DNA from 2 places in the Streptomyces sp. NPDC052396 genome. Region 1 is predicted to be linked to the other one. Evidence: riboswitches for the same ligand, from Rfam matches in the RefSeq annotation. Region 1 holds a riboswitch; the other holds the start of a gene.
What was found. Region 1 has a riboswitch for cyclic di-AMP ahead of ACIHFE_RS25840 (C40 family peptidase). Riboswitches for the same ligand answer to the same signal wherever they lie in the genome.
Positions count from the first base shown of each region.

Region 1 (3,025 bases):
ATGTCGACGCCGGGGTGCTGACCGCCGCACTGGCCCGGCTGCCCACCGCCGAGGTCGCCGCGTTCACCGCCTCCTGGGAGCAGCTGCCCGCCGATGCCCACCTGGACGCCCCGGAGCCCTACCGCTTCCGCCGCTACAGCAGGTTCCGCATCCGGCCCGGCGGGCTGGAACCGCTGCCGCACCGGCCCTTCTTCCAGGACCGCGGTGTCAACCGGGTGCATGGCGGGGTGGACCGCCTGTTCGCCCCGCTGGACGCCGGCCCGGCCTCCGGCGCGGTGCTGCGCACCGTGGTCCGTACCCTCCTCGACCGGCTGCCCGGGCCCCGGGCCGGCATCGACACCTGTGGGGTGCACCAGATACGGGTGGTGGCCACCTCGGACGCCGTGGGACACCCGGCGCCCGAGGGCGTCCACCAGGACGGGCACAGCTATGTGGCCCAGGTGCTGATCGGCCGCCGGGATGTGCGGGGCGCCGAGTCCACCCTCTACGACCTGCGCCGCACACCGCTGCACCGGGCGGTGCTGGAGCGGCCGTGGGAGAGCATTGTGCTGGACGACCGGCGGGTGCTGCATGGCGTCACACCGGTGCGGCCGGCCCCCGGGGTGCGCCGGGGAGTGCGCGACATGCTGCTGGTCGACTTCTTCCCGGGGGCCGAGGGGGAGTGAGGGCGGGGGTGCCCCCAGGGGCACCCCCTGGGAATCACTGCCGGACGGTCCAGTGGTCGTCCTCGCCGGCCTGGAGGAACCTCAGCTGCGGGCAGAGGAAGGCGCCGCCGTCGGGAGCGGTCTCGGTCCATGGCGAGTCGGCCGGGCTGGCGGGCTGCCAACTGCCGTTGTGATGCAGCTGGATGGCGCTGCTGTCGAAGACGGTGTTCCGGGCCTCGGTGCAGTAGTAGCCGGTGCCGGTGGCCGGGTCGACGCCGGCGTAGATCTCGAACATGTCCCAGCCATGGTCCAGCCCGCTCTGGTCGGCTCCGGACTGCCGGAACAGCAGATCCCAGCCGGCGGTGCGGTAGTTGTACAGGTAGGAGGACCAGGTGTTGGCCGAGGCGTCGTCGCGCACCAACTGCACGGTGTAGGCCGGGTGTCCGCCGCTCTGGGTGGTGTACTTCGCCAGGAAGTCGGAGTCGACCGGCAGGGTTCTGGCCGGGCCGCCGGGCGAACTGCACCAGTCCCAGGCCCATATCTCGTCGCCGCTGTTCCAGTAGGCGGTGACCACCTCCATACAGGAGTTCTGGGCCTTGGTGGTGGGGGCGTAGGTGAAGTTGTCCGCGTTGGAGACCCGGTAGGAGGGGTCCACGGTGTGGGTGGCCAGCAGGCCGTCATGGGTGCCCGGCTGGGGGAAGACGCCCCACCAGTTGTGGGTGAGCTCGGCGGCGGGCCGCCGGGCGAGTTGCCCGCGCCGGGCGCGGCGCCCGTCCGCGAAGGCGCGTACCGCTCGGTCCCGGCCGGGGGAGTGGACGGTGGGACGGGTGGTGGTGACCACGCCCCGGTGCGGGGCATCGGGATCGGGGCCGGCGGCGTTGGGGCGCTGCGCGGCGGCCGGGGTGACGCCCAGGGCGGCGAGCGCCAGCAGCAACAGGCCGAGCAGGACGGGCCGGTGTCTGTTCATCCGACTCCTCCGGACGAGAGATTTCGGTGGGGGGTTGGTCCGGACCAACAGTCGCAATGTCCATGACAGGTGGGTGCGGGTCAAGAGCGGGGCGCCGCTCGGGGGCGCGGGGAACTGCGTGACCAGCCACCGACGGCCCGCACTTGAAGCAGTCAGGCGCAGTCTGGTTCAAGCCGCCGGACGCTCGCCCAACAGCGCGAACCACCCGCGCCGGACCCGGTGGAACAGGCCCCCACCAGGGCGGAAAGCAGGGCGGAAAACAGGTTCCGCTGGACGTGAAGAACCTCACAGACAGCCAGTTCGGCTCTGAAATCCGCCCGTTGATGGTGCAGGATCGTCCACCGAACAACAGCACCCGTCACCGAGGCGGGTCGATCCGGGCGGACGCCGAGTCCTGCCGCCGCTCCGGATACGGAATCGAGTTCGCGGATCGGCAGGAGCGGGAGACCCAGGCAAGACGAACCACGAAGGCGGTGGTTCTAGGGGTGAAGCCACAGTGTGGCCGGGCAACTTCGCCAGCCCGAACCCGACAGGTCATCTTTCGCAGGCGGATGACGAAGGGTTGCTTCGGCATGTCTGCGTTGCCTCGAATACCCAAGTTGGTCTCCCGGGCCTCCACCGCATCGGCCCTCACCGCCGCCACGGTCGCGGCCTCGGTCCTCCTGCCGGGAATGGCAGCCGACGCCCAGGCGGCGACCCCCGCCGCCAAGGCGCTGAAGGTGGCGGCCGCCAAGAAGGGCTCCCCCTACCAGTGGGGCGCCACCGGCCCGTACCGCTTCGACTGCTCGGGCCTGACCCTCTACTCCTTCAAGAAGGCCGGCAAGAAGCTGCCCCGGGTGGCCGCCGACCAGTACAACGCCACCCGGCACCTGTCGGCCGGCGCCCGCACGCCGGGTGACCTGGTGTTCTTCCACTCCGGCAGCTATGTGTACCACGTGGGCATCTACGCCGGCGGCGGCCGGATCTGGCACGCCCCCGGCACCGGGAAGTCGGTCCGCCTGGAGAAGATCTGGACCAATAGCGTCTGGTACGGCCGGGTCAGGTGACCGCGTCCAGGTAGACCCAGTTCCCGTCCTCCCGGACGAACCGGCTCAGCTCATGCTGGTCATCCTCGTGCCCCTGCGCCCGGTAGCGGGCGCGGAACTCCACCGTCCCCTCGTTGTGGAAGGCCGTGCCGCCCTCGGTGGCGAGGATGTCCAGCCCGGTCCAGCGGATGCCGGGATCGAAGTCGATGGCCGGCGGGCGGGTGCCGGAGTGCCAGGAGCGCAGCAGATATCCCGCGTCACGCAGGACAAAGGCGCTGTAGCGGGAGCGCATCAGGCGCTCGGCGGTGGCGGCGTGCCGCTGCCCCCGGTGCAGGGGGCCGCAGCACTCTCCATAGGTGGCGGCACGGCCGCAGGGGCAAGGGGCGGAG
Region 1 is NZ_JBIUAW010000010.1:254,252-257,276, reverse strand. It holds gene ACIHFE_RS25850 (2OG-Fe dioxygenase family protein) at 1-665, shown strand, start outside; gene ACIHFE_RS25845 (carbohydrate-binding protein) at 700-1,611, opposite strand; cyclic di-AMP (ydaO/yuaA leader) riboswitch at 2,000-2,176, shown strand; gene ACIHFE_RS25840 (C40 family peptidase) at 2,184-2,657, shown strand; gene ACIHFE_RS25835 (YchJ family protein) at 2,650-3,025, opposite strand, start outside.

Region 2 (3,025 bases), on a different contig from region 1:
CCATCCGGCCCATGCAACAATGGTCTAGACAACCAATGACGACTTGAAGGGCACCACCATGGTTGAGCGCCGCGTAAACGTCGGCTGGACCGAGGGCCTGCACGCCCGCCCGGCGTCGATCTTCGTCCGTGCGGCGACGGCCGCCGGCGTTCCGGTGACGATCGCCAAGGCCGGCGGCAACCCGGTCAACGCCGCCTCCATGCTGGCCGTGCTGGGCCTGGGCGCCCAGGGTGGCGAGGAGATCGTGCTGGCCAGCGAGTCGGACGACGCCGAGGCCGCGCTCGACCGCCTGGCGAAGCTGGTCGCCGAGGGGCTGGAGGAGCTCCCGGAGACCGTCTGAACCACCGCGGACGACATGACGAGGCCGCGGCGGCCCGGAATGAACAGGGCCGCGGCGGCCTCGCTGTTTTCCTCCGGCCGGAGCGGCCGCCCGGCCGGGAACCGCCACAATTCCCGGCCGGTCTGCTCCAAGGAATAGCGCCCGTTTGTTAAGGGCGAGCGCTCACTGTGTTTACGGGGCGTTTCCGGTGTGAATCTCCGTGCGGGCCGGCCGGCGGCACCGGGCGCCACAGCCGGAATTCACCGGGAAAGCGTCCGGCCCGTGCGGCGGCGAGTTCCCGGGCGCGTTCCGCGTCTCTTCTGACCACCGCGTCCACCAGTGCCCCGTGCGTCTCCCAAGTCTCCACCGGACGGGCCGGCGGCTCCGCGGCGTACACCCAGGCGATCTTGCGCCGGAGCTGGGTGAGCAGCGCCGCCAGGCTGGGGCTGCCACAGGCCTGGGCCAGGGTCTCGTCGAACCAGTCGGCCAGCTGACACAGCTCGCCGGTGCGTCCCGTGCGGGCCCGCTCCCGGCCGATCCTCACCAGCCCCCGCAGCACCTTCAGATGCGCCTCGGTGCGGCGCTGGGCGGCCCGGGCGGCGCCCAGCGGCTCCAGCAGGGCGCGCACCTCCAGCAGATCGGCCGCCTCGGCCCGGGTGGGCTCGGCCACCCAGGCGCCGGCGTGCCGGCGGGTGACCACAAAGCCCTCCGAGGCCAGGGTGCGCAGGGCCTCGCGTACCGGCACCCGGGAGACCCCGTATCGGCGGGCCAGCAGGTCCTCGATCAGCCTGCTGCCGGGCGGGAAAGCGCCGGAGACGATGTCATCGCGGATGGCCGTGCACACCGCCTGCGAGGAAATGCCGCGGCCGTCGTGCACCGCTTCGCCGGCACCGCTCACCTACGGTCTCGCATGGACGTACCTCCGAATTGCCCTGGCCGAATGCGATCGACTCTATGGCAATGCGGAGTGATTTCCGATGGCTCCGCGGATTCCGGGGCGTCTTTTCGGCCAACGGCCGGGCCGGGCAGGCTAGATGGCCACGCCGTGGGCGCGCAGATAGGCCACCGGGTCGATGTCCGAACCGTAGTTGGGGGTGGTCCGGGCCTCGAAGTGCAGGTGCGGGCCGGTGACATTGCCGGTGGCACCGGACAGGCCGATCTGCTGGCCCGGGGTCACCGTCTGGCCGACCGTCACATCGATGGAGGAGAGGTGGCCGTACTGGGTGTAGGTGCCATCGGCCATCTGGATGACGATGTTGTTGCCGTAGGCGCCGCCCCAGCCGGCCTCGACCACGGTGCCGGCGCCCACCGCGTGCACCGAGGTGCCGCTCTCGGCGTGGAAGTCCACGCCGGTGTGGCTGCCGGAGGACCACAGGCCGCTGCTGGCCTTGTAGCCGGTGGAGACATACGAGCCCTCGATGGGCAGCACAAAGGTGTTGAGGCGCTTGCGCTCCTCGTCGCGGGCGGCGCGCTCCTTGACGGCACGCTCGGCCTCCGCCTTGCGCTTGGCCTCGTCCGCATGCTTCTTGATCTGGGCGGCCTGCCGCTTGGCGTCCGCGGCGGCCTGGTCCTTGGCGGCGTCGGCGTGCTGGGTGGCGGCCTGGGCGCCCAGGTTGTCCGCCATGTCGTCGGTCATCACCACGGCCTTGGTCAGGCCGGTGTCCTCCAGCTGGTGGGCGTCACCGGCGGAGGCGAAGGCGGGGGCGGCGACCCCGGCCACCACACCGGTGGCGGCGAGGGTGGCTATGCCCGCCGCGTTGGCGCCGGCTCGCACGGCACGGCTGGGACGACGGTGCTTCCCGGTGGGGCGGGTGAACGCCATGGGTGCGGGGTGTTCCTTTCCTTCCCTCTCGCCTACCGGGTTAGCTGACGGGTTCGGAGCAGGAAGGTCTCCTACGGAACCCTCCGGAGAGGGGCCCGATTCACCCCAGGGAACGGTGGTTCCCCGGCTCCCCTGGCTCGCGCCGTACGGGGACTCGGCGATGGCTGCCCGGGGCCGCGGGTGCGGCTCCATGCGACGGACTGCCGCCTTGAAGCTAATCGGCGTCAGATTCGATGGGCAAACGGAAGGACGTTTTCGTGACGCACGCCACAGTCACCAAGCGCAACCGCGGCGGTGAAACGGACATAGGTGAGGTGCGCCGGCCCAACCGGCCGCACGCACCTCACCTTTGACCGCCTTCTGACGCTTCATCAGGAAGCGAGCACGGTCACCTCTCCGATGCCCAGCGCCCGGACCGGCTCGGCGATCTCCGAGGCGTCACCCACCAGCACGGTCACCAGGCGGTCCGACGGGAAGGCGCTGACCACGGCCGCGGTGGCCTCCACGGTGCCGGTCTGCGCCAGGCGTTCGTAGAGGTGCCCCTGGAAGTCGTCGGGCAGGTGCTGCTCGACCTGGTCGGCCAGGGTGCCGGCCACGGCGGCCGCCGTCTCGTACTTCAGCGGGGCCACGCCCACCAGGTTCTGCACCGCGACATCCCGCTCGGCGTCGGTGAGGCCCTCGGCGGCCAGGGTGCGCAGCACCGTCCACAGATCGGCCAGTGCCGGGCCGGTGTTGGGGGTGTCCACCGAGCCGCTGATGGCGAGCATCGAGGCGCCGGTGGCACCCTCCGCGGGCGGCGCGGAGCGCAGCACCTGGGCGAAGGCTCGCACCCCGTAGGTGTAGCCCTTCTCCTCGCGCAGCACCTTGTCCAGCCGGGAGGTCAG
Region 2 is NZ_JBIUAW010000003.1:495,498-498,522, forward strand. It holds gene ACIHFE_RS10660 (HPr family phosphocarrier protein) at 59-340, shown strand; gene ACIHFE_RS10665 (GntR family transcriptional regulator) at 489-1,217, opposite strand; gene ACIHFE_RS10670 (M23 family metallopeptidase) at 1,350-2,141, opposite strand; cyclic di-AMP (ydaO/yuaA leader) riboswitch at 2,156-2,311, opposite strand; gene ACIHFE_RS10675 (M16 family metallopeptidase) at 2,513-3,025, opposite strand, start outside.
Region 2: it holds a riboswitch for cyclic di-AMP, as region 1 does, so the genes downstream of both, ACIHFE_RS10670 (M23 family metallopeptidase) here and ACIHFE_RS25840 (C40 family peptidase) in region 1, are expected to answer to the same signal.